DNA from 2 places in the Streptomyces sp. B21-105 genome. Region 2 is predicted to be linked to the other one. Evidence: predicted binding sites of a transcription regulator. Region 2 holds the regulator's gene; the other holds the start of a gene.
The links. Region 2 encodes HrcA, which represses chaperone genes, less so after heat shock. Its sites were predicted from a motif close to TTNGCACTCNGNNNNNCNGAGTGCNAA; they were not measured.
Positions count from the first base shown of each region.

Region 1: a site for HrcA is predicted at 3,475-3,501, ahead of groES (co-chaperone GroES). Genes of this name have one in related genera too.

Region 1 covers NZ_JARUMJ010000001.1:5,639,393-5,644,367, reverse strand. Annotated here, with positions in the region: gene QA802_RS25630 (KGGVGR-motif variant AAA ATPase) at 1-225, opposite strand, end outside; gene QA802_RS25625 (hypothetical protein) at 222-704, opposite strand; gene QA802_RS25620 (hypothetical protein) at 771-1,190, shown strand; gene groL (chaperonin GroEL) at 1,285-2,910, opposite strand; gene groES (co-chaperone GroES) at 3,022-3,330, opposite strand; gene QA802_RS25605 (polysaccharide deacetylase family protein) at 3,747-4,631, opposite strand; gene QA802_RS25600 (polysaccharide deacetylase family protein) at 4,709-4,975, opposite strand, start outside.
Region 2 covers NZ_JARUMJ010000001.1:3,283,387-3,288,361, forward strand. Annotated here, with positions in the region: gene QA802_RS14810 (nitronate monooxygenase) at 1-258, opposite strand, end outside; gene dnaJ (molecular chaperone DnaJ) at 455-1,591, opposite strand; gene hrcA (heat-inducible transcriptional repressor HrcA) at 1,592-2,608, opposite strand; gene QA802_RS14825 (MBL fold metallo-hydrolase) at 2,770-3,498, shown strand; gene QA802_RS14830 (DUF3097 domain-containing protein) at 3,532-4,335, shown strand; gene hemW (radical SAM family heme chaperone HemW) at 4,471-4,975, opposite strand, start outside.

The DNA.
Region 1 (4,975 bases), 2.4 Mb from region 2:
CAGCTCCCGCACGAGACGCGGGCCGTAGCCGGCCTCGGGGTCCTCCAGAGCGGGCGGCAGGGGCCGCGTGCGGTCGTCGACGATGAGGGTGAAACGCCCCAGGACGTCGCGTACGACCAGGACGTCCACGCCCGCGTCCGCGATCTCGTGGGCCAGTGCCAGTGCGCGTGGCCGCGCCTCGGCGAAGCGGACCGGCCGGCCAGCCGGTTCGGAGGCGAGCGTCACGGCAGCCTTCCGGTGATCAGTGCCTGCTCGTGCAGGCCGAGAATGTCCTTGGCCACGGTACGCCGCTGTTCGACGTCCGCCTCCACGACGCCGCTGCCGTCGAGATAACGGTCGTCGACCGCCCACGCGTCGAACGCGGTCAGCCCGCCGAGCGCGGCGGACAGCCGGGTCGCCGACCTGCCGTGCGTCAGCAGAGCCACATCGGTGGCCACCCACGGCAGGTGACTGTAGGTGTGGGCGGCCCTGCCCGTCGCCGGGTCCTTGATCCAGGGGGACTTGGACGGCAGCCCTCCGGGCTTCTTCGGATCCATCGTGGCCGCGGTGAAGCGGAGCAGCAGACTCTTCAGAGCGCACTCGACCGCGAAGCCGTAGTGATGGTCGGCGTTGGGCAGCCGCGCGCCGTCCTGGAGGAAGACGCCGTCCTTGTAGTGCCGGACAGCGGCCTGGGCGTAGTGGTGTTCTGCTGGGTTCACCGACACCCGAGGGATCATATGGCGCGGACAACCCGAATGGCGTAGCTCACCTCGGCTGCGAGCCGTCCGCGCGTGTCCGTGAACTCCGTCCGCCGCACCACCCCGGTGCCCTGTCGCGACCTGGCCGGAACCGTCATCACGCGGCGGGGTGACAGTGACGGGCGCTGGTGGACCTGGGCAGGGCACCGGGCGAACGCCACGCTGGCCGCCTCCCTCTCGTCCGTCGACCTGAGGCACCGGTACATCGACGACCGGTTCATCCGGCTGCGCGACGACGTGACTCCCCAGGGGTGGCGGGCCGCCGTGGCGGATGCCGAGGCAGGGCTCACCCTGCCGAACGTGGACGTGCGTGCCGTGCGCGGCCTGAAGCTCGCCGAAGCCCTCCCTCAGGGGCTGGCGGAGGCCACCCTCGCCGCGCGACTGGCGGACGAGGAAGGGGCCCGGGCCGTGCTGGCCGAACCTGTCAGGTTCCTGGTGCAGCAGAACGGCTGACGGAGGGCACCGAACAGGGCCGCACGCGCCGAGGCCCGGCGCCCCGGTGGAACGGGGGGCCGGGCCTCGGCGGTGGTGCGGGGGCTGACCTGGGTCAGTGGGAGTGGCCGTGGCCGTGACCGCCGGCGGCCGGCTCTTCCTCTTCCTTCTTCTCGACGACCAGGGTCTCGGTCGTCAGGAGGAGGGAGGCGATGGAGGCGGCGTTCTCCAGGGCGGAGCGGGTGACCTTGACCGGGTCGATGACGCCGGCCTTGACCAGGTCGCCGTACTCGCCGGTCGCGGCGTTGAAGCCCTGGCCCTTGTCGAGCTCGGCGACCTTGGAGGTGATGACGTAGCCCTCGAGGCCCGCGTTCTCGGCGATCCAGCGCAGCGGCTCGACGGCGGCCTTGCGGACGACCGCGACACCGGTGGCCTCGTCGCCGGTCTTGTCGAGGTTGCCCTCGAGGACCTTGACGGCGTGGACCAGCGCGGAGCCACCACCGGAGACGATGCCCTCCTCGACCGCGGCGCGGGTCGCGGAGATGGCGTCCTCCAGGCGGTGCTTCTTCTCCTTCAGCTCCACCTCGGTGGCGGCGCCGACCTTGATCACGCACACGCCGCCGGCCAGCTTCGCGAGGCGCTCCTGGAGCTTCTCGCGGTCCCAGTCGGAGTCCGTGTTCTCGATCTCGGCCTTGATCTGGCCGATGCGGCCCGTGACGTCCTCGGAGCTGCCGCCGCCGTCGACGATGGTGGTGTCGTCCTTGGTGACGGTGACGCGGCGGGCGGAGCCCAGCACGTCGAGGCCGACCTGGTCGAGCTTGAGGCCGACCTCCTCGGAGATGACGGTGGCGCCGGTGAGGACGGCCATGTCCTGCAGCATCGCCTTGCGACGGTCACCGAAGCCCGGGGCCTTGACGGCGACCGCGTTGAAGGTGCCGCGGATCTTGTTGACGACGAGGGTGGAGAGCGCCTCGCCCTCGAGGTCCTCGGCGATGATCAGCAGCGGCTTGGAGGAGTTGGTCTGGATGACCTTCTCGAGCAGCGGCAGCAGGTCGGCGATCGAGGAGATCTTGCCCTGGTTGATGAGGATGTAGGGGTCCTCGAGGACGGCCTCCATGCGCTCCTGGTCCGTCACGAAGTACGGCGACAGGTAACCCTTGTCGAAGGCCATGCCCTCGGTGAAGTCCAGCTCCAGACCGAAGGTGTTGGACTCCTCGACGGTGATGACACCGTCCTTGCCGACCTTGTCCATCGCCTCGGCGATGAGCTCGCCGACCTGCTGGTCCTGGGCGGACAGCGCGGCGACGGCGGCGATGTCCGCCTTGTCGTCGATCGGGCGGGCGGTCGCGAGGAGCTCCTCGGACACGGCCTTGACGGCGGCGTCGATGCCCTTCTTCAGGGCGGCCGGGGACGCGCCCGCGGCGACGTTCTTCAGGCCCTCGCGCACCAGCGCCTGGGCGAGCACGGTGGCGGTGGTCGTACCGTCGCCCGCGATGTCGTTGGTCTTGGTCGCCACCTCCTTCACCAGCTGCGCGCCGAGGTTCTCGTACGGGTCCTCGAGCTCGACCTCGCGGGCGATGGTGACACCGTCGTTGGTGATGGTGGGGGCGCCGAACTTCTTGTCGATGACGACGTTGCGGCCCTTGGGGCCGATCGTCACCTTGACCGTGTCGGCAAGCTTGTTGACGCCGCGCTCGAGGGCGCGACGGGCGTCCTCGTCGAACTTCAGGATCTTCGCCATGGGAGCGGTTCAGCCCTCTCGGAAAAAGTGGGAGAAACGAACTGCGCCCCCGGCACCCGGCTTCACAAACACGCGGGGCCAGGAGCGCAGTTCACTGCAAAACTGGGTGAATTACTTCTCGATGATCGCGAGCACGTCGCGAGCCGAGAGGACGAGGAACTCCTCGCCGTTGTACTTCACCTCGGTGCCGCCGTACTTGCTGTACAGGACGACGTCGCCGACCTTGACGTCGAGCGGCAGGCGCTCGCCGTTCTCGAAGCGACCCGGGCCCACCGCGAGGACAGCGCCCTCCTGGGGCTTCTCCTTCGCGGTGTCCGGGATGACCAGGCCAGAGGCGGTGGTCTGCTCGGCGTCGAGCGGCTGGACCACAATGCGGTCCTCGAGCGGCTTGATGGCAACCTTGGAGCTGGTGGTCGTCACGATCCGACCTCCCCCTTCGGAGATCTCACGGGGCTAACTGTCTGAGGTGGCGACCAGGTGGATCCGTCGTCGCGGGTGCCGGACCTGCCCGTCGCGTTTGGCACTCTCCAGTGGGGAGTGCCAGACCCGAGACTATGACCGCGATTAGCACTCGGTCAAGCGGAGTGCCAATGACGGCGGCGCGTCGGCCCACTTTTCGCTCACGTGAGTGTCCTCGTTGCCCCGGTGTTCGTGTGGGCCCGCACCGGGGGCTGCCGCCCCCCAGACCCCCCGCTTCGGCCCTGGACGGGCCTCGTCCTCAAACGCCGGACGGGCTGATCTTCCCGACCCCTCGTACTCGCCTGACGCATGCCTGCCCGACTCGGGCTCGCCTGACGTATGCCCGCCTGGCGAAGGCTCGCCCCGGGCGCCGAGGCCTAGACGTAGTCCTCCAGGCGGGCCACCGTCAGGTGCCCCTGCTGGATCTGGCGCAGGAGCCGCGTCGTGCGGTCCTTCAGGTCCGGGGCCGTCGTCTCGTCCGGGGCGACGGCGATGACGTCGCCGGGGCGGAGGCGGTGGGGACCGTGGGCGTAGGTGAGGCCCGTGGGGCCCATCGAGGCGCGCCACAGGACGACGGCCGCGATGCCGCAGTCGGCGGCGGCGCGCCGAGTGGTCGTGTCGTAGACGCCGTAGGGAGGACGGAGGAGGCGGGGGCGTTGGCCGAAACGGGCGCGCAGCTTGTCCTGCTGACCGCAGATCTCGGCGCGCTGGCCGGCGTAGGGCAGGCCGCGCAGGGCCGGGTGGTCCAGGGTGTGGTTCTGGACGCTCGCCCCGACCGACTGCAGCCGGGCCAGCCGGCCGTAGCCGGGGCCGATCACGCTGTCGGTGAGGAACATGCTGACCGGCAGGCGCAGTTCGCGCACCATGTCGACGAAGCGAGGGTCGCGTTCGGCGCCGTCGTCGTAGGTGAGGAAGACGACCCTGTCGTCGGTCGGGACGTGGTCCACGACCGGCGGGAGAGCCGTCCCCGGGCTGCCGGCCGGGGAGCGGGCCGGACGGGCCGGACGGGCCGGGGCGGGGGTCAGGGGGGCCGTCAGACCCCAGCGGCGGTAGGCGGGCTGACCGGCGGCCCTCCCCGGCGCGCCCGCCGAGCCCGCCGAACCTGCCGCGTCCGCCGGGCTCGCCGAGCTCGCCGGATGGACCCGGGCCGCTGCCTTCCTGCCCAGCCGTTCGATCGGGTCGACGGACTGGGCGCAGCCGCTCAGGGTCGTCAGGACGAGCACGACGACCGCGCCGAGCGCGACGAGCGGGATGGACGGGATGGACTGGATGGACGGGACGAGCGGGACGAGCGGGACGGCCGTCCGTCGCGCGCTCTTCTGCCGCGCCCTCAGCGCCCTCACAGGTAGTCCTCCAGACGGGCCACCGCGTAGCCGTTCGCCGTGACCTTGTCCAGGAACCGGCGGACCAGGTCCGGCATCGTGCCCTTCCACTCGCCCCGGCCCCGGAAGTGCGTCAGCACGATGTCACCGGGGTGCAGGTCCCGGTCCCCTTCGCGGTACTCCCAGTGGTCGACGAAGACCTCCTCGCCCCAGAGCGGCGCGTAACGCACGCCACAGCTCTTCGCGGCGCGCAGGGTGTCCTGGTCGTAGTTGCCGAAGGGCGG
Region 2 (4,975 bases):
CGCTCCGGTGGAGCCGGTGCTCGCACCGGGGTACTCGGGCTGCGGCATGAGCAGGTTGACGCCGAAGGGGCGGCCGGTGAGGCTCCGCAGCTGCTTGATGTCCTGGTACACGCCGTCGGCCGTCTTGTACCCGGCCGCGAGGAAACCGAGGCCGCCCGCCTCGGACACGGCGGCCGCGAGCTGCGGGAGGGAGACACCGCCCGCCATGGGGGCCTGCACGATCGGGTGTGGGAAGAGATCGGTCAGCGCGGAGGACATGACGGCATGTTGTCACGTCCTCCGAACAAGTCCGAATCAACCCTTCCCCCTGGCATCCGGTGTCACCGTCAGCCCGTCCGGCGCTTGAGGACGAGGCCCTTTCGGGGCCGAAAGCGGGGGTCCGGGGGCGCGGCCCCCGGGGACGGGAAAGGGAAGGGGCGGCGGGGGCGGAAACAGCCCGCCGCACCCCCACCCGTCACCGCCCGTTGAAGGCGTCCTTCAGCCGTGAGAACAGCCCCTGCTGCCCGGGCTGGAACTGCCCCGTGGGCCGCTCCTCGCCCCGCAGCTTCGCCAGCTCCCGCAACAGCCGCTCCTGCTCGGGATCCAGCTTCGTCGGCGTCTGCACCTCGACGTGCACGATGAGGTCGCCGCGCCCGCCGCCGCGCAGATGCGTGACGCCCCGGGAGTGCAGGGGGATCGACTGACCGGACTGGGTGCCGGGCCGGATGTCGACCTCCTCCAGGCCGTCCAGCGTCTCCAGCGGCACCTTCGTGCCCAGGGCCGCCGCCGTCATCGGCAGGGTCACCGTGCAGTGCAGGTCGTCGCCGCGCCGCTGGAACTGCGCGTGCGGCAGTTCGTGGATCTCCACGTACAGGTCGCCGGCGGGGCCGCCGCCGGGGCCGACCTCGCCCTCGCCCGCGAGCTGGATGCGGGTGCCGTTGTCGACGCCGGCCGGGATCTTCACCGTCAGCGTGCGACGGGAACGGACCCGGCCGTCGCCGGCGCACTCCGGGCACGGGGTCGGCACGACGGTGCCGAAGCCCTGGCACTGCGGACACGGCCGCGAGGTCATGACCTGGCCCAGGAAGGACCGGGTCACCTGCGACACCTCGCCGCGGCCGCGGCACATGTCGCACGTCTGGGCGCTGGTGCCGGGGGCGGCGCCCTCGCCGCTGCACGTCGTGCAGACGATCGCCGTGTCGACCTGGAGGTCCTTCGTGGTGCCGAAGGCGGCCTCCTCGAGGTCGATCTCCAGCCGGATCATCGCGTCCTGGCCGCGCCGGGTGCGCGAGCGCGGCCCGCGCTGCGACGCCGTGCCGAAGAACGCGTCCATGATGTCGGAGAAGTTGCCGAAGCCACCCGCCCCGAAGCCGCCGGCGCCACCGCCGCCCGCCTGGGACAGCGGGTCGCCGCCGAGGTCGTAGACCTGCTTCTTCTGCGGGTCCGACAACACCTCGTAGGCGGCGTTGATCTCCTTGAACCGCTCCTGGGTCTTCGGGTCCGGGTTGACGTCCGGGTGCAGCTCGCGCGCGAGCCTCCGGAAGGCCTTCTTGATCTCTTCCTGCGACGCGTCGCGGCGCACGCCGAGGACGGCGTAGTAGTCCGTGGCCACTTACGACTCCGCCAGGATCTGTCCGACGTACCGTGCCACCGCTCGTACCGCTCCCATCGTTCCCGGGTAATCCATGCGGGTCGGTCCGACCACGCCGAGTTTGGCGACTGCCTCGCCGCCCGAACCGTAGCCGACCGACACCACCGAAGTGGAGTTGAGCCCCTCATAGGCGTTCTCGTGACCGATGCGTACGGTCATGCCCGAATCCCCCGCCTCGCCAAGGAGCTTGAGGAGCACGACCTGCTCCTCGAGGGCCTCCAGGACGGGCCGGATGGTGAGGGGAAAGTCATGTCCGAAGCGGGTGAGATTGGCGGTTCCGCCGATCATCAGCCGCTCCTCGTTCTCTTCGACGAGCGTCTCCAGCAGGGTGGAGAGCACCGTCGTGACGGTGCCGCGGTCCTCGGCCTCGAAGGCCTCCGGCAGATCCTCCACCAGCCGCGGCACGTCCGAGAACCGGCGGCCGGCCACGCGGCTGTTGAGCCGCGCGCGCAGATCCGCCAGCGAGGACTCCCCGAACGGCGCCGGGCAGTCCACCAGCCGCTGCTCGACCCGACCGGTGTCCGTGATCAGCACCAGCATCAGGCGGGCGGGCGCGAGCGAGAGGAGCTCCACGTGCCGCACGGTCGAACGGGTCAGCGACGGGTACTGCACGACGGCGACCTGCCGGGTGAGCTGCGCGAGCAGCCGTACCGTCCGCGCCACGACGTCGTCGAGGTCGACCGCGCCGTCCAGGAAGTTCTGGATGGCGCGCCGCTCGGGGCCGGTCATCGGCTTGACGCCGGCCAGTTTGTCGACGAAGAGCCGGTAGCCCTTGTCCGTGGGGATGCGCCCGGCGCTGGTGTGCGGCTGGGCGATGTACCCCTCGTCCTCCAGGGCGGCCATGTCGTTGCGGACCGTCGCCGGGGAGACGCCGAGGTTGTGCCGCTCGGTGAGCGCCTTGGAGCCCACGGGCTCCTCGGTGCCGACGTAGTCCTGGACGATGGCGCGCAGCACCTGGAGCCTGCGTTCACTCAGCATCGCGCGCACACCTCCAGAATTTCGTCCCCCAGTCCCCTGGGCCCTCGCGTTTGGCACTCTTCACATGCGAGTGCCAGCGTTCCCCGGCCAGTGTACGGCTGTGGGGTACACCCGGGGCAAGGTCGTGCCCGGCATGGATGCCGTGCGGTTAGCGTCGCGGGATGACAATGACTTGGGAAGAGCTGGGATGGGAGCGGGTCGCGGCCGGAGTGGGCCGGTGCCGGCTGCCGGGCTGGGACTGCACGGTGGGGCTGGTCGTCGGGGCGGGCGCGGCGCTCGTGATCGACGCCGGATCGACCCTGGCGGAGGGGTCGCTGCTGCGGGCGCAGAGTGAGGCGCTCGCCGGCGGGCGTGTGACTCATCTCGCGCTCACGCACCCCCATTTCGACCATGTGCTGGGTGCGGCGGCGTTCGCCGGCGCGGAGGTGTTCGGGGCGGTGGGCATCGACTCCGTGCGGGCCGACGAACTGAGGGAGGACGCGGTCCGGCAGGGCGTCGACGAGGCGGTGGCGACGGAGGCCGCGGACACGCTCGTCCGGCCCCGGCATTTCGTCTCCGGGGAGTGGACGCTCGACCTGGGCGCCGGCCGGCAGGTCCTGCTGGCGAACCTGGGCCCCGCACACTCCTCCCACGACCTGGTGGTCCTCGTCCCGGGTGCGGCGCCCGGCGAGCCCGAGACGGTCTTCTGCGGCGACCTGGTCGAGGAGTCCGGCGACCCGCAGGCCGGCCCGGACGCCGTTCCGTCGCGCTGGCCCGCCGCCCTCGACCGGCTCCTCGACCTCGGCGGCGAGGACGCGCGGTACGTGCCCGGTCACGGGGCCGTGGTGGACGCGGCGTTCGTGCGGGCGCAGCGGGACGCGCTCGCGGCGCGGTTCGGCGTGTCGCCGTAAGCCCGCAGCCGGGATTCTCCTATCGTCATCAGAATGCGCCAGTACTCCGCCGACCTGACCCCTCCCTGGAAGAAGCCGGCGCCGGTTCCCGAGGTCGCGGCGGAGCCCGGCCTGGTGGTGGAGGAGCCCGGCACCGGCTTCTGCGGCGCGGTGATCCGCTGCGAGGCGGGCACGGTGACCCTGGAGGACCGCTTCGGCAAGCACCGGGTGTTCCCGCTGGAGCCGCGCGGCTTCCTGCTGGAGGGCAGGGTTGTGACCCTCGTCAGACCGCCTTTTGGACCGGTACGTCCCACCCGTACCGCCTCCGGTTCGGTCGCCGTCCCCGGCGCCCGCGCCCGGGTCGCCCGCGCCGGCCGTATCTACGTCGAGGGCCGGCACGACGCCGAGCTGGTCGAGAAGGTGTGGGGCGACGACCTGCGCGTCGAGGGCGTGGTCGTGGAGTACCTGGAGGGGGTGGACGACCTGCCGTCGATCGTCGCCGAGTTCGGTCCCGGCCCGGACGCGAAGCTGGGCGTCCTGGTGGACCACCTGGTGCCGGGAACGAAGGAGTGGCGCATCGCGCAGTCGGTGACCAGCGAGCACGCCCTGGTCGTCGGACATCCGTACATCGACATCTGGGAGGCCGTGAAACCGGCGTCCCTGGGGATCGCGGGGTGGCCGCGGGTCCCGCACGGCCAGGACTGGAAGACGGGCGTGTGCCGGGCGCTGGGCTGGCCGTCGGAGAACACCGGGGCGGTGTGGCAGGCGCTCCTGAAGCGGGTGGAGTCCTACCGGGACCTGGAACCGGAACTGTTGGGATGTGTCGAGCGTCTCATCGACCACGTGACCGTGCCCTGAGCCCTGACGCATGCCGAGCCGTTGCTTCACCGGGACCGGTGGACTGCTCTCCGCCCGCGCGGAGGTGATCCGTCGATCAGTTCGTCCACGCGGCCGAGCAGGTCGTGCTCCCCGCTGTCGCGGGGGTTCGACCCCTCAGTCCACCAGGTCCCGCACCACCGCGTCCGCCAGCAACCGGCCCTGCAGGGTCAGCGCCGCCCGGCCCTCGTCGTAGGCCCCCTGCCGCAGCAGTCCTTCCGCGAGCGCCCGGACCGCGGCCGCGAGCCCCGCCTCCCGCAGCAGCGCCAGCGGAATGCCCTCCTTCAGCCGCAGCTCCAGCAGGATCCGCTCCACGCGGCGGTCCTCGTCCGACAGCAGCTCACGTCCCGCGCCGGGCGAGCGCCCGCCCGCCAGCGCCGCCGCGTACGCCCCCGGATGCTTGACGTTCCACCAGCGCACCCCGCCGACGTGCGAGTGCGCGCCCGGCCCCGCGCCCCACCAGTCGGCGCCGCGCCAGTACAGCTCGTTGTGCAGGCAGCGGGCCGCCCTCGACGTGGCCCAGTTGGAGACCTCGTACCAGTCGAAGCCCGCCGCCGACATCACCTCGTCCGCGATCAGATAGCGGTCGGCGTGCACGTCGTCGTCGGTCATCGGGACCTCG